DNA from 2 places in the Rhizobium sp. 01L419 genome. Region 1 is predicted to be linked to the other one. Evidence: riboswitches for the same ligand, from Rfam matches in the RefSeq annotation. Region 1 holds a riboswitch; the other holds the start of a gene.
What was found. Region 1 has a riboswitch for thiamine pyrophosphate ahead of AC1DUP_RS18980 (YkoF family thiamine/hydroxymethylpyrimidine-binding protein). Riboswitches for the same ligand answer to the same signal wherever they lie in the genome.

Region 1 (8,984 bases):
GGCAAAGTCGAAGATCGCCCACTTCACGCCATGTCACATCATCGCGATCCGAGAGCGGACTACCAGCGGCAGTGATGAGATTGTAGCGTTCGGCATAAAGCGGCACCGAGGTAACGCGGCCAAGCGGCTCGTTTTCCAGATAGGTGATGCCAGCATCGATCTCGAGATTTTCGAGCATGCTCAGGACCTGCAGCGAGTTGCGCGAGACGATGGAGAAGGTGACGTCGGGATGCCGTTCCTGAAAGGGCGTAGTGATTCGCGACAGCATGGCGAGCGCTGTCGGAATTGAGGCGAGACGCAGATGACCGGAGAGACCCTTGCGGGCAGCACGCATTTCCTCGCGCATGGTGCGCGTATCGCCGACGATGCGCCGCGCCCATTCCAGCACACGCTGCCCTTCCGGGGTCAATCCCTGGAAACGGGAGCCACGCTGCACCAGCATGACGCCGAGCTGATCCTCGAGCTGGCGGATAGCGGCCGAAAGCGTCGGTTGGGAAACGCCGCATTCCTCCGCAGCACGACCGAAATGTTTCTCGTTGGCGAGTGCAATGAAGAATTCCAGCTTGTCGATCATCCGGCCTCCCTGCCGAATTCGGGATGAGGCCTATCTTTGCGGCTTGCCGGCCGCTTCGCAAGAGCTGGCGGATTCAGTCCTTCTCGGCAACCGGAAAGAGACTGAAGAGTGATTCGAGAAAAGCCAGAATGCTCTCGTTGCTCATGCTGTAGTAGACGAGCCGCCCTTCGCGCCGCGTATTGACGAGGCCTTCGAGCCTCAGCCGCGCAAGCTGCTGAGACACCATAGCCTGCTGTATACCAAGGATATCCTCGATCTCACCGACGGTCCTTTCCCCTTCCGACAGGATACAGAGAATGAGAAGTCGGGTCTGATGGGCTAAAGCCTTCAGGAGATCGCTTGCCTCATGGGCTTTGTCAGCAAGCTTCTGCAAGTCCTGGCCGGTCATGCCCGGCTTCGGTTTAGGCAATGGCATTTGCTTCTCGGAAGGAGGTAATAAGGTAGATCAGTACGCTATCATATTCGCAGAAGCGAATTGGTCAAATGTCGCGAAATACCAAAAAAAGTCCAAGCAAATCAGCAAATAAGCTGGCCTCCATTGATCTCCAAAACTTGACCGGTGATGTAGCCGGAGAGCGACGGGGCAGCCAGGAAGAGATAGGCAGGCGCGCAATCTTCTGCTGTTCCGAGCCGTTGCAGCGGAATAGACTTCCGGGCCTGCTCCAGTTTTTCGCGAGATGAATAGCGTGCATGGAAATCGGTTTCGATCGTACCGGGTGAGACGCAATTGACTCTTATAGCGTCAGGCGCGAGTTCCCGCGCCAGCGCCTTCGAATAGGTCGCAACGAAAGCCTTCGATGCGGAATAGATTGCAGAACCGGGACTTCCGCCCGTCAGCGCCGAAATCGAAACCGTATTGACGATGGCGGCGCCCTGCGCCGCCCGCAACGCGGGAAGCAGCGCCCGCGTCAACTCCACCACCGACGTCTGGTTGAGTCTCACAATGGTCTCGTAATCGGCATCAGTGAGTTCTCCGGCCGGAAAGCGGCCATGCATGGTGCCGGCATTGTTGACCAGCACATGCACGGCGTCGAAGAACTCGAGCGCTTCCGCCGCAAACTTCGCCGCCCCGCCCGGATGCAGGAAATCCGCCGGCAACAGCAGGGCGCGGCGCTCCGATTCGGCCGTCAGAAGAAAATCCGGCAGTTCGCGTTCTCCATCACGACCTGTGTGGACGAGTACGCGCGCGCCGCAATCCAGAAACTGGCGGGCAATTTCCAGGCCGATACCCCGACCAGCCCCCGTGACGACGACATTGCGGTTCTCGAACAGTTTGGGATGAAACACGAAGCCCTCCTCCTTGCGGGACCGGCCCCGCCGCTTGCGCTATCAGGGCCTAACATATGCGGCCATCAGCCAAAAGAAAGCCCGAAGGTCTAAGCACCCAGGTCCAGAAGCCGCGCGCCGGCGCCTTCCTTACCGAGAACGTCGAAGGGATTGCGCAGCGGACAGGCGTCGATAGAGAGGCAACCGCAGCCGATGCAACTCGTCAGATGATCACGCAGCAGGCTCAGTCGCTTGATACGAGCATCGAGATCATCTTTCCAGAGCGCCGACAGCCGCTGCCAGTCCTCGACTGTCGGCGTACGACTCTGCGGCAGCGTTTCGAAGGCAGTCTGAATTTCGGCAAGCGGGATGCCGACGCGTTGCGCCACCTTGATGATGCCGAGACGCCTAAGAACGTCGCGGCCGTAGCGGCGCTGGTTGCCGCGGGTGCGGATGCTGGAGATCAGCCCCTTCGTCTCGTAGAAATGCAGGGCAGAGACAGCAAGTCCGCTTCGCTCTGCCACCTCGCCCACCGTCAGGAGCCTGCTCAGGGAGAATGCCGAATTCTGCTGCATGGCCTATTGACCTCAATGTTAGTTGAGGTTTTATAGACTGCGCTCCAGAGGCCGTAAAGCCGACACGAGAAGGAGCAATGCATGCAGAAACCCATGAGGCTTGCCGTCATCTACGGCAGCACGCGTGAGGGACGCATCTGCGACAGGGTGGTGAAATGGCTCGAAAGAGAGCTGGCCCGCTTTCCGCAATTCGAGATCGACATTATCGATCCGCTGGCATTTTCATTGCCGCGAGAGCATGTACCACATCATCCGGAGGCAAGACGGCTTGCTGACAGACTCCATAAGGCCGATGGGTTCATCCTCGTCACGCCGGAATATAACCACAGCTTCACCGCTTCCCTGAAATTCCTCATCGATCTCTTCGCTGAGCCCTGGCACGGCAAGCCGATCGCTTTCATCTGCTATGGCGGTGTCTCCGGCGGATTGCGGGCGGTCGAACAGCTCCGCCTCGTCTTTGCGGAGCTTCACGCAGTCACGATCTGCGATGCCGTCAGCTTCAGCTCCCCCTGGCGCCGTTTCGACAATGAAGGCCGGCTGCAGGATCCACAGGATGCGTTGCGCCGGCTTTCCCGAATGATGGCCCTGTTGCAATGGTGGACTGAGGCGCTGATCGCTGCCCGCAGCGACACTCCTTATGCAGGCATCGCCGCCTGAGACAACGATATCCGATTCCGTTTCTGGCAGGTACGGAACCGGCTGGGCACCCGGACAGGACCTCCGTCCGGGTGTTCCCCTCCCCTGACACTTGACAGCTGCGTCCGAACTGCCATCGCCCTTTCCGACCGTGTAGCCGGATAGGAATTTTACGGTTGCGGTATCGCAGGCCCGGTGCTAGCTTCCGCCACAATTTCACGGGGGAGCTCCGAATTGCCGGGGCTGAGATGTGAGGCGCATGCCTCCGGACCCTTCAAAGCTGATCTGGGTAATGCCAGCGGAGCGAGGTCCAAATGTTTTCCGGCGCACAAGTGTCTCTATATCCGATGTCCGGCAATTTCGTCGGCATCGTCCTTGAAGCGATCAAGGCTCTCGATCCCTATCGTGATCGTCTTCGCATCGAAACCGACGATATTTCCACACTGATGGTCGGCCCGCCCGACGTGCTGTTTGCCGCCATGCGCGACCTCTTCGTCTCTGCTGCCGCAAGCGGCGAGCATTGCGTATTGTCCGCCGCGATCTCGCGGGGCTGCCCCGGCGAACCGGATGATGCGATCTGTGGCGCTGGCCTGTCTTCCAGCCGATCCGAGCCGCTCGCCGAGCGAGTGGAAGCCGCGATTGCGGCGGTCAAGGACACCACAGAAACCGGCCAGCCAACGGCCGCCCAATTTTCTCTGTACGTTATGGGAACGGGCACCCATATGGACGAGATCTACGGCTGCATCGATTTCCTGAAGCGCTCAGGCACATTCGACCGCTCCAAGAATTTCTGCACCAAGCTGCGCGGCGATGCCGGCGCGATCTTCGCGACCATCCATGAAGCTTTCTATCGCTTCGGCGATCCCGAAGGCCATGTAACTCTGGATATCACGGTCTCCGCGAACAGCCCGAGCAAAGCCTGAGACGCCTGACGGCAATGACCCTAGCGAAACCGGATTCGACATTTGCGCCGCTGAGGCGGGCCTTGCCCGCCATTCTTGCTGTGGCCGCTTTCCTGGCTGTTTGGGAGCTCTATGTCGACTTCTCCGGCATCAAACCCTCCATCCTTCCCTCGCCTTCGCGCATACTCACGCAAGGCTGGGTGAACAGGCAGGCCCTGCTCGACAATACCTGGCCGACGCTCAGCGCAACACTCGGCGGTTTTGCCCTGTCGCTGGTCTTCGCCTTCGCCTCGTCCGTGCTGATGGATTTCGTGCCCTTCATGCGCCGCGCGCTGCTGCCGCTCTTCATCGTCAGCCAGACACTGCCGCTGGTGGCAATCGCGCCTTTGGTCGTGCTGTGGTTCGGCTTCGGGCTGTTGCCGAAACTTCTGCTCGTTGCCCTCGTCACCTTCTTTCCGCTGCTGGTCGCCTTGTTGCAGGGCTATGAATCGACAGACGGGGATATTGCCGAGCTTCTGAGTTCCATGAAGGCAAGCCGCTGGCGCATCTTCCGCCTGGCGCGGCTTCCCTCCGCCATGCCCTTCTTCTTTGCCGGCCTTCGCATATCGATCACCTATGCGGTCGTCGGTGCGATCTTCGCCGAATATGCAGGCGCTGCCCGTGGCCTTGGGATCTACATTCTCAATGCCAAGAACAATTTCCGCCCCGATCTCGTGCTCGCCGCCGTTGTCGTCAGCGCCCTTCTGACACTCTGCCTCTTCGGCCTAACGCTGGCGGTCCAGCATCTCGTCATGCCTTGGCAATCCTCGGCGGAGAAACGCCGATGAGCGGTATGCTGCAGCTGAAGAACATCTCCAAGTCCTTCGATGGCATGGAAGTGCTGAAGGATATTTCTCTCCATATCGCCAGAGGCGAATTCGTCTCGATCGTCGGCCCCTCGGGTTCCGGCAAGTCGACGATCCTCAGGCTGCTGACGCAGGCGCTTCAAGCCGATAATGGTGACATTTTCTTCGACGGCACCCCGCTTGCGCAAGCCGCTCACGCCTTCGCCTTCATGCCCCAGCGCGATGCGTTGATGCCGTGGCGAAGCGTCATCGATAATGCAATCCTCGGCCTCGAAGTACATGGCATGCGCCGCAGCCAGGCGCGCGCCGTCGCCGCCCCCCTCTTCGAACGCTTCGGCCTTACCGGCTTCGAAAGCCACTATCCCTCAGCCCTTTCAGGCGGCATGCGCCAGCGCGCCGCCCTGCTGCGCACTGTCATTCAACGACAGGACATGCTGCTGCTCGACGAGCCCTTCGGCGCACTCGACGCACTGACCCGCACGCAGATGCAGGAATGGCTGCAGGGCATGTGGACGGATCACCGCTGGACAGCCCTTCTGATTACCCACGATGTGCGGGAAGCCGTCTTCCTGTCCGACCGCATCTATGTGCTTTCCGCTCGCCCCGCAACGGTAGTCAGGGAATTCGAGGTACCACTCGCGAGGCCGCGTACGCTTGCCGACCTTGGTTCCCCTACTGCTCAAGCGATCGAAACCGAAATTCTTCAAACACTGCTGCATCCGCAAAGAACCTGAGGAGGTCCTGATGCTTCTCACCCGCCGACAGACCCTTTTTGCCGCCATGGCCGCGAGCCTTGCCGGCCGCACCGCCTTCGCCCAATCCACCGCCAAAGCGCGCGTCGCGCTCGACTGGACACCGAACACCAATCACATCGGCATCTATGTCGCCAAGGCGAAGGGTTTCTATGAGGCTGCCGGCCTCAACGTCGAAATCCTGCCTTATGCCGATACCAGCGCCGGCACGCTGGTCGCAAACGGTGTCGCCGATTTCGGTATCTGCGGAGAGATCGAGACTTTCACCCAGCGCGCCGCCGGTGCGGATGTGAAACTTGTCTACGCCGTGGTGCAGACCGAAACCGGCAGATTGATCTTCAAGGGCGGCCGCGACGACATCAAGAGCCCCAGGGATTTGGACGGCAAGACCTATGGCGGCTTCGGCGGCGCATGGGAGGAAGCGCTCGTCTCCTCGATGATCCGCAACGACGGCGGCAAGGGCACAATCCAGAACGTTACCCTCGGCACCTCGGCCTATGAGGCACTCGACAATGGCGCCGTGGATTTCACGCTGGAAATCTACACCTGGGAGGGCATTGCCGCCCAACTCGAGAACCGGCAGGTCGGCCGCTGGCGTTATAGCGATTACGGCATTCCCGACGAGCAGACGACCGCGATCGCTTCGAGCGATGCCTATCTTGCGGCCAATCCGAAAAACGCCCGCGCATTCGTCCAGGCGACGCTGAAGGGTTACGCCTATTCGGTCGAGAACCCGGACGAAGCCTGCGATCTCCTGATTGCCAGCAGCAATGGCGCACTGCTTAACACCGACCTTGTCAAGGCATCGCAGAAGGCCCTTGTCGAGGGGCATTTCCTTAAGGGTGAAAACGGCGCGATCGGCACCATAGATCCGGCCAAGGCGGAAGCGATCGGGACCTTCCTGTTCGATCATGGCATCCTGCTCGATGCCAACGGCACGGCACTGAAGGAAAAACCCGACTTTTCCGCCTACTACACCAACGATCTCCTCGGCTGAGGCGAGCCGCCCTTGCGGGCAGCAGCTTTCCGCTGCAAGGTCCCGCAAGGAGCGAGGGAGTGACATGCAGCAGCAGAACCGGGTGGCCGGGGCGGATTTCTTGCGCGCAGCCGCCTGCTTGCTCGTCCTCATCCATCATCTCATTTTGCGCATCGACCTCACCAAACTCGGCGAAGGATCGCGGCCGACGCTGACTGCCTTGCGCTTCGGCAATTTCGGCGTCGCCATCTTCTTCATTCTCAGCGGATTCCTGCTGGCCTTGCCGTTCTGGCGCGCCCTTGACGCCGGTGGTGCCATGCCCGACCTGCGCATCTATGCACTGCGTCGCGCGACCCGCATCGTACCCGGCTATTGGGTGGCTTTGACCGCGGGCTTCATCCTGAGCTTCACGCTGCTTGAATTTGCGCTGACACCGGAACTCCTTATGCGCTATGCCAGCGGTCTCTTCTTCATGAGCCAATGGCACTGGCGCACCTTCTTTCCTGTCGAAGGGAACGGCCCGCTCTGGTCCATATCCTTCGAAGCGACGAGCTATGTGCTACTGCCGCTTGGCTTCCTCTGGCTTTTCGCCATCCCGGAAAAACGCCGATCGCCGCTCGTGACGCGCCTTGCCTGGCTCGGCATCATTGTCGCAACACTGATCGGCCATGAAACCTTCCGTGCGCTCGCCCCTCCCAATGAGATTGACCGTGGCTGGCAGTATGGCATGCATGGCGGCGCGAAGGAGTGGATGCCTAACTACAATCCAATCGGCTTCTTCGCCGTTTTTGCACTCGGTTCACTCGCAGCCGGCATTCAGGTCCTGCTGTCGCGAAAGCGTCGGATCTGGTTCGACATTATTGCATTTGCCTGCCTTGTTGCAGCCGGCTTCCAGCTACCGCTTTCGACAGGCGGACCTTGGGAAGCCTATGGATGGCTCGGAATCCCCTATGCCTTTCCGCTTTTTCCGGTTCTGATCGCTGTCGCCCTTGTGTCGCTCTCACGCTCCGTGCTGCTTGCGGCACTGCTGGACAATGCCTTCATGCGTTTTGCGGCAACCATCTCCTTCGGCATCTATATCTGGCAGGATATCGTGCTGACTTCGATGCAGACGATCTCTCCGGCCATATTCGGGATCGGCAAAGACGATCCGTTACGGGATTGGTTTATCGGCTGCACCTTTGCGACGGTGATCATTTTTCTTATAGCAAGCCTCAGCTATTTCCTTCTCGAGCGGCCGGCAATACGACGCGCCGCACGCATAACGCGCAAGAATTCAGCCATTAACGCAATATAGTTAATTCGAAGCCGGCCAAAATATCCGGGACATATTTCGAAATACTCCCAAATTTGGCCCCGTTAGGGTTACGAAAACATTAAACAAGCGGGTGACAAATCGATCATGTCCATGTATTTGTGCCGGCGCGATGCAATATGCGAGTATTCCCACGGACGTTGCTTAATGAACGTGTTTACTTCAAACAAGTTTCAAGAGACGGTTTTCTCTGCAAAAACAGTGAAGATGAAGGCTCTCGAGGCAGCGAATTCCAATATTCGCCAGCCCGACAGCTTTGTCTCGTTGGATGGGCGAAACCGGCTTCAGCTTGGTTTGAAAAGAGCTTTCGACATTTTCGGGGCAACCAGCGCCCTAGTCGTCCTGTTTCCGGTTCTTCTGACCATTGCTCTTCTCATCGTGATCGATGATGGCGGACCGATATTTTTCCGGCAGATTCGTTGGGGCCTGAAGGGCAGCAAGATCACCGTCTACAAGTTCCGCTCCATGCGGACGGACCTCTGCGATCCCACCGGCATCGAACAGACCGTCAAGGGCGATCGGCGCGTAACGCGGATCGGCGCCTTCCTGCGCAAGACCAATATCGACGAGCTTCCCCAGCTACTCAACGTTATCAAGGGCGATATGTCGCTCGTCGGCCCCCGATGCCATGCCATCAACATGCGCGCAGCCGGCATGCTCTACGAAGAGCTGGTGCCCGAATATCATTACCGCCATCTGATGCGGCCGGGCATTACCGGCCTTGCCCAGACGCGTGGCTGGCGCGGCCCGACCGAGCGCCCGACAAAGGCACGCGCCCGCATCGCCAGCGATATCTATTACATCAGAAATTTCAGCCTCTGGCTGGATATGAAGATCCTGTTCGGCACACTGCTGTCCGAACTGCGCGGTGGCACCGGCTTCTGAAAAGCCACGTCAAGTGACTTCCAGGACGTGCGGCGAAAGCCACCTCTTTTCGTTTCAATGTCCGGTATGATACCCGCAGCCTTCGCAGCGATGAATAAAGCCTGACTGGCATCAAAGAAGCCTTCCAGGGTGTCGCTCGGCACTTCTATGCGGCTACCCCTGCAAACGATGACGTATGATGAACGGCGCTGCGCCTGCCGCAGGGTGCGGCTTGCCAAAGAAAAAGCGGCCTTGAAAGGCCGCTTTTCTCACTCTGTC
Region 2 (8,984 bases), on a different contig from region 1:
CGATAGGACGGCTTCCAGAGCGGGGCTGCGACGACATAGGAAATGTCCACGGCCGCCGACGCCTTGCCATTGAGCGAAATGGTGACTGCACGCGTCCCCTGCACTCCATCGCTCGACAGCAGTTCCACTGCCCGAGCAACCATCTCGGCATCTTTGGGATTATCGAGTTTGTAGGCCATGGCGCCACCGATCTCGGCAACGTCGAAGGCGCCGCGGTCAAGCATCACGATCAGCCGCGCGCGCTGCTTTTCAGTGGCGGGCTCTACCCCGACGATGCGACCCTTCACCCCGTTCGCAGAGACAGGCGCGCCTCTGAGAGCCCGCAGCACAGCAGCAGCCGAATCCAGATCCTTCCGTTTGATCGGCAGCACCTTGAATGTTTCGTCGACCATGCCCGGCCCGGTGGTCGACAATCCCTTTACGGGAGCCGGCCCCGAGACAACGAGGGTCTTCAGAAAGTCATCCATCTGGTCTGTCGGCACATCGACGACAGCGTTGCCGTCGTCCCCGACATTAAGACTGCGCACATATTCGGCAACGCCTCCTGAGGACAGCCTGATAGACTTGATAGTCCCGGTTTGCGCGAATGCGGTTGTGGGGAGCAGTATTGCGGTAAGCGCCGCGCAGATGGTGGATGCGTATTTCATGTGACCCCCTCGATATAAATTCCACCAGAGGATGAACGTAAAAAAGGGGCGGCATTTCGACACGCAACCGCTTTTGCGCGCGTTGTCCCTATGGCCCATTCGCCGACACGACGACCTCTCTGTCGAGAACCTCCATCTTCGATGCGATATCGGGGAAAGATGTCGTGAAAATGAGAAAGCGAACGCCTATATAGCTGCCGAGTCTGTTTGAAAGGAAATCCATCATGACTATCAATGGAAGTCTGCTCGTCGCGGGATCGGAGAAACGCGGCACTCGCGGGGAGCTCTACGGCGTCGAGGCGGCCACCGGAGCGGCACTGCCCGTTTCTTTCGGTGGCGCCACCGCGGAAGACGTCGAGGAGGCAACCAGGTTTGCATGGGAGGCGTTCGGCTCCTACCGGGAAACAGATCTGGAAACGCGGGCCGCTTTTCTTGAAACAATCGCCAGCGAGATCGAGGCGATCGGCGATGAGTTGATCGTGCGTGCAATGGCGGAAACCGGACTTCCACGCGGACGGATCGAGGGTGAGCGCGGCCGCACGATCGGACAGCTTCGGCTGTTTGCGAAAGAGGTTCGCGAAGGCCGATTCCAGGAGCTTCGTTTTGACGGCGCGGATCCCTCCCGCAAGCCCGTTCCGAAGCCCGATCTGCGCCTGCGCAACGTTCCCCTCGGCCCCGTTGCGGTTTTTGGCGCATCCAACTTTCCGCTCGCCTTCTCGGTGGCCGGCGGTGACACGGCCTCTGCGCTCGCAGCAGGATGCCCCGTCGTCGTCAAGGCGCATTCGGCGCATCCGGGCACGTCGGAACTGGTCGGTCGCGCCGTTCAGCGGGCCGTCGCCAAAGCCGGGCTGCATGCCGGCACCTTCGCGCTTCTCTTTGACACCGGCTTCGAGGTCGGACAGAAGCTCGTCGCCGATGCCCGAATTCGAGCAGTCGGTTTCACAGGCTCGCGCCGCGGCGGCACGGCACTGATGAAGATCTCTTCCGAGCGCAAGCAGCCGATCCCGGTCTATGCCGAAATGAGCAGCATCAACCCGGTCATCTTCTTCCCCGATGCCCTGAAAAGCCGCGCGACAGAGATTGCAACGGCTTTTGTCAGCTCGCTGGTTCTGGGCGCCGGACAATTCTGCACCAATCCCGGCCTCATTCTCGCCGTCGACAGCGAAGGTCTGGACACTTTTATCGCCAAGACGCGGGAGCTTCTGCCTGATGTCGGCGCGCAGACCATGCTGACGGGCTCCATCGCCAAGGCATTCTGCAACGGCGTCGCCCGGCTGGAAAAGCATCCCGAAGTCCGTCTCGTTGCCAATGGCAAGCCGGGCAGCGAATTCGAAGGTACCGCTGCACTCTTCGAGACGACGGCTGCGGCATTCCTCGCCCATCACGAGCTTCAGGACGAGGTCTTCGGCGCCGCCGGGCTCATCGTGCGCTGCCGCGATCTCGCCGAACTCGAGCGGGTGCTTGACGGCCTGGAAGGCCAGCTGACCGTAGCCCTCCACATCACGAGCGAAGACGAGCCGGACGCAAAGCGCCTCGTTCCCAAGCTGGAGATGCTTGCCGGACGACTGCTCGTGAACGGCTTTGGAACCGGCGTCGAGGTATCGCCCGCCATGGTGCATGGCGGCCCCTACCCGGCAACAGCCGATGGCAGATCGACCTCGGTCGGGACGCTGGCGATCTACAGGTTCCTGCGGCCGGTTTCGTATCAGGACTTTACGGTGAACCTGCTTCCGACACCGCTGCGTTGATCGATCGGAGCTTGTCAGCGTTCAAACGGCGGAGTCTCCAAGGAGACCACCGAAGAGATTGGCAAGCTCCCGCACCGGCTGGAAGCAGACATCAGCTTGACTGATGACTCCAGCCGGCGCGGCGGTACCAAGCGCGGATCCTCTTTGGCAAAACCGTCATTTTGCCAGTGACATCGGCATCATTCTCTGCAAGAAAGATTACCGTTGAGAGACAGGGGCGCCCGTTTGCAAAAACGGGCTGAGAAGCACCCTTCGAACCTGAACCGGATAATGCCGGCGGAGGGAGTCGCTCGGGTCGCAGTCTGCTTCATTGCAGGATCGTTCCCGCGCCTGCCCCGCCTGAAAGGGGTACTATGGAGAACAAGACACCCGGAGCTCTGTTGACGGAGATGCGCGCCAAGCCGCCGCTCGTGCAGTGCATCACCAATTATGTCGCCATGAACATCGCCGCCAATGTGGTGCTCGCGGCCGGCGCGTCGCCTGCCATGGTTCATGCGGCCGAGGAGGCGGGGGAATTTGCCGCGATTGCCGGGGCTTTGACCGTCAACATCGGCACGCTTTCCCCCCAATGGATCGACGGCATGCATGCGGCGGCAACGGCCGCGAATGGAGGCGGTAAGCCGTGGGTCCTCGATCCGGTCGCCCATTACGCAACGTCCTTCCGCCGCAAGGCGGTTGCCGATCTCTTGGCACTTCGCCCGACGATCATCCGCGGCAATGCCTCCGAGATCATTGCACTTGCCGGCGGCGAAAGCCGCGGCCAAGGCGTCGACAGCCGTGACCCGGTAGAACAGGCCGAAGCATCGGCGCAGCGGCTGGCCGAACGGCATGGCGCAGTCGTCGCCGTCACCGGTGTCGTGGATTTCGTGACTGATGGCGCACAGGCGCTGCGCATCGAGGGTGGTTCGTCGCTGATGCCGCAGGTGACCGCGCTCGGCTGCTCGTTGACCTGCCTGACCGGCGCCTTCGCGGCCGCCATCCCCGGCGACCCCTTCGCTGCTGCCGTTGCAGCACTTGCCACCTTTGCGGTTGCCGGCGAAGAGGCGGCGAAAAATGCGAGCGGACCCGGCTCTTTCTCCTGGCGCTTCCTCGATGCGCTCGCCGCGCTCGATGGTGCAGCATTGGATGCGAAGGTCAGGATCAGCGCGGCATGAAACGCTTCGATCTCTCCCTCTATCTGGTCCTCGATCCGGATCTCTGCGCCGGCATCGGCATGATCGAGACGGCGCGGCTTGCCGTCGTAGGCGGTGCAACCATTGTGCAGTTGCGCGACAAACACGGCGGAACGGCGCGGATGGTGGAAACCGGCCTTGCGCTGAGAGACGTTTTGAGGGGTACCGGCGCTTTGCTTGTTATCAATGACGATGTGGAAGCTGCCCTCGCGATCGGCGCCGACGGGTTGCATATTGGCCAGGACGATATGGGATCTGCTGCCGCACGCGCGAAAATCGGTCCGAACATGATTCTCGGCCTGTCGGTTGAGACGGAGGCGCTGGCTGCGGCAATCGACCCTGCTATTGTCGATTACGCCGGCATCGGACCGGTCTTTGCAACACCCACCAAGAGTGACCACAAGCAGCCGATCGGTTTCGACGGGCTGGCTAATCTGGTGAAAGTCGCGCCCGTTCCAACGGTTGCGATCGGCGGCCTGAAGAGCGAGCATGTCGCGTCTGTCTTTGCGGCAGGTGCTGATGGGCTTGCCGTCGTCTCGGCGGTCTGCGGCACCCCGGATCCTATGGCCGCGACACTCCGCATCGCAGAGGAAATCCGAAAGGTCAGCCGATGATCCGCAATGTGCTATCCATCGCCGGTTCCGATCCCTCCGGTGGCGCCGGCATCCAGGCCGATCTCAAAGCCTTCTCCGCTCGCGGCGTCTATGGCATGGCGGCGCTGACGGCATTGACGGCACAGAACACGCAGGGTGTGACCGGCGTGCATCTCGTGCCGCCGCACTTCGTCGCCCAGCAGATCAAGGCGGTCTTTGCCGATGTGCGCGTCGACGCGGTCAAGATCGGCATGATCGCCAATGCCGGCATTGCCGAAGCGGTTGCCGAGGCACTTGCGCCGCATCGCGGCATCCCCATCGTTGTCGATCCCGTCATGATCGCCAAAGGCGGAGCAGCACTTCTCGACCCGCAGGCCGTCGATGCGCTGACGCGGCATCTGCTACCGCTTGCGACGCTGCTCACCCCCAACCTGCCGGAAGCTGCCGCACTGCTGCACGAAGAGGTTGCCGAAAACCGCGAGCAGATGGCATCACAGGCTGAGCGCCTGCGTGCGCTCGGCCCCGCCGCCGTGCTGGTCAAGGGCGGGCATCTCGACAGCGACGAGAGCCCGGACGTGCTTTGGAGCGGTTCCGGTCCGCACTGGTTTGAGGCCAGGCGCGTGCCGACGAAAAATACGCATGGTACGGGCTGTACCCTGTCCAGCGCGCTTGCCGCAGAGCTCGCAAAGGGCGCTTTGCCGCAAATGGCCGTGGCAACTGCCAAGACCTATCTTGCGCAAGCGGTCGCTGCCGCAGGCGAATTGACGGTTGGTTCCGGCCATGGGCCTGTGCAGCATTTCCACGCCCTGTGGAAAGACGCCGGCCTCTGAGCCGGATCACAATTCGAGGATTGCAGACGGCCCGGTCAAACCGGGCCGTTTTGTTTTTGCCTACCCTGCGTTGAACCAGGCCTGCCCGGTAAAAAGCCTGTTGACAAGGCCGCCCAGATATCCAAAGCTATGACATTAAAAGGGGATACGTTCCGTAATAACGGAATATCTGGAGGAATTCGGGTGTCAGACCTGCTTGTGAGCTTATATTCCACGAAGCTCGCCGAACTGAAAGAAAAAGCCGATGCCGTCGGCATCACAATCCGTCCGGCTTTGCCGCCGGAACTTCACGTCGTCGTCGGCTGGGTGCGCGAGCAGTTCAGCGAGAACTGGGCGAGTGAAGTCGCCGTCGCCTTTTCCCGCCAGCCCGTCGCCTGTCTTGTCGCCGTCGAGAACGGCAAGCTTCTCGGCTTTGCCTGCTATGACACGACCGCCCGCGGCTTCTTCGGCCCTACCGGCGTCGATCCCGCAGCGCGCGGCAAGGGCATCGGCCTCGCCCTCTTTTCCGCTTGCCTGCAAAACCTGAAGACGCTTGGCCATGCCTATGCCTTCATTGGCGATGCCGGCCCCGTCGATTTCTACGTCAAGACCGCAGGCGCGGTCGAAATTCCCGCCCCCGACAAGGGCATTTACGAAGGCATGCTGCGAAGCCAGCCGAAATAATCACCTGATACCGGAGTTTGAAATAGTGCCCTCGACCCCGCTCGCTCTCTTCGTCGGCCTTCCCAATCCGACGCTTTCGGACGACGAATTCGCCCTCTTCCGCGAAACCAATCCGCTCGGCCTCTTCGTTGGCCGCCGCAACCTGCGGGATCCGGAACAGGCAAAGATCCTGATCGACCGTTTCCGCGAGGCCGTGGGCCGCGGCGATGCGCCCGTCTTCACCGACCAGGAAGGTGGCCGCGTGCAGCATATGGATGCCGGCCCCTGGCCGCTCTTCCGCAGCTTCGGCCAGTTCGCCGAGCTTGCCCGCCATGATCTCGACCTCGGCAAGCAGGCGCTGCGTCTTTCCACCCAAGCTATGGGCGCGATGATGAGCGAACTCGGCCTGTCGAGCGGCTGCTCGCCCGTTCTCGACCTCGTTTTCGAGACGACGAGCGCTGTTATCGGCGCCCGCTCCTTCGGTTCGGATCCGGATTTCATCGCCGCGCTCGGCCGCGAAGTGGTGGATGGTCTGCTCGAAACCGGCAATATGCCTGTTATGAAGCACATTCCGGGCCATGGCCGCGCGACGCTCGATTCCCACAAGGAGCGTCCTGTCGTGGATGCCTCGCGCGAGACGCTTGTCGCCACCGATTTCAAGCCCTTCGTGGCGCTGAAGGACACGCCCTGGGCGATGGTCGCCCACGTCGTCTACTCCGCTTACGATGCGGAGCTTCCGGCCTCCATCTCGCCGATCATGCATGACGTGATCCGCAACGACATGGGCTATGACGGCGTGCTGATCTCCGACTGCATCTTCATGGAGTCGCTGCACGGCACCCTGCCGGAACGCGTCGCCCAGGTTCTCGATGCCGGTTTCGACATCGCACTGCACAGCCACGGTGACGCCAAGGAAAGCGAAGCCGCCGCCAAGGCTGCCCGCCCGCTGACCGAAGCCGCACAGAAGCGTATTGCCGCGGGGAAGGCCCGTCTCGGCACTCTCAAGATCGACTATCGCGCTGCCCAGGCGGAAGTCGAAGCCATGTTTGCAAGCGCACTGGCCTCCTGACCGGCGCCGCCATTTTTCATCGCATAAGAAAAGGGGAATTTGACATGAAGAAATATATCCTGGCGGCCGCGGCCCTGACCATGCTGTCAGGCTCGGCCATGGCGCAGACCATCCTGACGGCCAATATCGAGCCGGCCACGACCTGGGTGCGCAACTTCAACCCGTTCAACCAGACCTCGTCGCGCCAATCGACGCTCGACTTCATCTATGAGCCGCTGGTCGTCTTCAACCGCTTCGACAGCAACAAGCCGGTCTATCGCCTGGCCGAGAGCTTCAAGCTCTCCGACGACCTGAAGAGCATCGACTTCAAGCTGCGCCCGAACCTGAAATGGTCGGACGGCAAACCGCTGACCTCTGCCGACGTCAAGTTCACCTATGACTATCTGAAAAAATTCCCGGCGCTCGACTTCGTCAGCATCTGGAGCTTCATCACCGACGTGCAGGCCGTCGATGCCCAGACGGTGCGCTTCACGCTCGCCAATCCGAGCTCGCTTGCCGCCGAGCAGCTGTCGCAGCTGCCGATCGTGCCCGAGCACGTCTGGAAGGACGTTGCCGATCCGGTCACCTACGCCAACGAGGCCCCCGTCGGCAGCGGCCCGCTGACGGAAGTGCCGCGCTTCACCGGCCAGACCTACGACCAGTGCCGCAACCCGAAGTATTGGGATGCCGAGCACCTGAAGGTCGACTGCATGCGCTTCCCGCAGCTTGCCGACAACAACCAGATCCTGACGGCGACGGCCGATGGCACGCTCGACTGGGGCGTCTCCTTCATTCCCGATATCGACAATGTCTATGTCTCGAAGGATCCGGCCCATTATCACTACTGGTACTCGCCAAGCAGCATGGTTGCCTTCCTGTTCAACCTCGAAACGACCAACGAGGCCAACAAGAAGGCCTTCAACGACGTGAAGTTCCGCCAGGCGGTCTCCATGGCGCTGGACCGCAAGACGATGATCGATGTCGCCGGCTACGGCTATCCGACGCTGAACGAAGACCCGGGCCTGATGGGCGAGCTCTACAAGAGCTGGGCGGACCCGTCCGTCAAGGCCGACTTCGGCAAGTTCGCCGCCTATGACGCTGATGCCGCCAAGGCGCAGCTCGATGCAGCCGGCTATGTCGACAAGGACGGCGACGGCCTGCGCGACAATCCTGACGGTTCGAAAATCTCCTTCTCGATCATCGTTCCGAACTCCTGGACGGACTGGATCGACACGGTCAACATCGCCATCGAAGGCATGCAGGCCGTCGGCATCGACGCCAAGATCGAGACGCCGGAAGAGGCCGTCTGGACCTCCGACCTCATCGACGGCAAATTCGATGCGGCGATCAACAGCCTGCCGGCTTCGGCCTCGCCCTACTATCCTTACAAGCGCGCCTTCAGCGCTTCGGACAAGGGCAAGACGCGCTTCACTGCGCAGCGCTGGTTCAACCCGGAAGTGGAAGATCTGGTCACCCAGTTCACGCACACGGCCGATCTCGACAAGCAGAAGGAAGCGATGAACAAGGCGCAGCGCATCGTTGCCGAAAACATGCCTGTCATCCCGGTCTTCAACAATCCGAACTGGTATCAGTACAACACCAAGCGCTTCACCGGCTGGTCGACCAAGGAAAACCCCTTCGTCAATCCGTCCATCTCGCGTACCAACCCGGCACGTCTTCTGAACCTGCTGGCGCTCGAGCCGGTCAAGTAAGCCATTATTACAAACGGCGGGAGCGGCGCGGCAAGCGCCGCTCCTGTTTTGACGGAGTCCCCATGGCCTTTCTGCTTCGCCGCCTCGCCTTTTACCTGGCGGCCTTCATCGCGGCAGCGACGATCAATTTCTTCCTGCCCCGGCTGATGCCGGGCGATCCCGTGCGCATCATGTTTTCGAGTGCGGGCGCCGAACTGCCGCCGGAAAGCCTGCAGGCGCTGAAGCTCACCTTCGGCTTTGTCGATGGGCCTCTCTGGCAGCAATATCTCACCTATCTCGGCAGCATCTTCACCGGCGATCTCGGCCGGTCGATCAAATATTTCCCGCTGCCGGTCACGTCTGTTCTTGGCCACGCGCTTGTATGGACTGTCGGCCTGATGGGCACGGCGACAATCATCAGCTTCGCGCTCGGCACATTCCTCGGCATCGCCGCGGCCTGGCGGCGCGGCAGCAAATTCGACGTCATCGTCTCGATTGGCGCGATCTTCGCGACATCGGTGCCGGCCGTCGTCACCTCGCTGATCGTGCTCTTCTTCTTCGGTTTCACGCTCGGCTGGTTCCCGAACGGCTATGCGGCCGATCCGTCGCTCGA

Region 2: another riboswitch for thiamine pyrophosphate. It lies ahead of thiM (hydroxyethylthiazole kinase); the one in region 1 lies ahead of AC1DUP_RS18980 (YkoF family thiamine/hydroxymethylpyrimidine-binding protein).

The regions. Positions count from the first base shown of each region.
Region 1 is NZ_JBFTSM010000009.1:135,452-144,435, forward strand. Features, by position in the region: gene AC1DUP_RS18955 (LysR family transcriptional regulator) at 1-574, opposite strand, end outside; gene AC1DUP_RS18960 (ArsR/SmtB family transcription factor) at 648-989, opposite strand; gene AC1DUP_RS18965 (SDR family oxidoreductase) at 1,091-1,861, opposite strand; gene soxR (redox-sensitive transcriptional activator SoxR) at 1,951-2,415, opposite strand; gene AC1DUP_RS18975 (NADPH-dependent FMN reductase) at 2,497-3,072, shown strand; TPP riboswitch at 3,262-3,375, shown strand; gene AC1DUP_RS18980 (YkoF family thiamine/hydroxymethylpyrimidine-binding protein) at 3,366-3,974, shown strand; gene AC1DUP_RS18985 (ABC transporter permease) at 3,989-4,780, shown strand; gene AC1DUP_RS18990 (ABC transporter ATP-binding protein) at 4,786-5,532, shown strand; gene AC1DUP_RS18995 (ABC transporter substrate-binding protein) at 5,540-6,547, shown strand; gene AC1DUP_RS19000 (acyltransferase family protein) at 6,612-7,823, shown strand; gene AC1DUP_RS19005 (sugar transferase) at 7,989-8,726, shown strand.
Region 2 is NZ_JBFTSM010000002.1:316,490-325,473, reverse strand. Features, by position in the region: gene AC1DUP_RS05345 (DUF4139 domain-containing protein) at 1-647, opposite strand, end outside; gene AC1DUP_RS05340 (aldehyde dehydrogenase (NADP(+))) at 872-2,395, shown strand; TPP riboswitch at 2,599-2,697, shown strand; gene thiM (hydroxyethylthiazole kinase) at 2,749-3,549, shown strand; gene thiE (thiamine phosphate synthase) at 3,546-4,181, shown strand; gene thiD (bifunctional hydroxymethylpyrimidine kinase/phosphomethylpyrimidine kinase) at 4,178-4,990, shown strand; gene AC1DUP_RS05320 (GNAT family N-acetyltransferase) at 5,174-5,653, shown strand; gene AC1DUP_RS05315 (glycoside hydrolase family 3 N-terminal domain-containing protein) at 5,679-6,701, shown strand; gene AC1DUP_RS05310 (ABC transporter substrate-binding protein) at 6,746-8,392, shown strand; gene AC1DUP_RS05305 (ABC transporter permease) at 8,455-8,984, shown strand, end outside.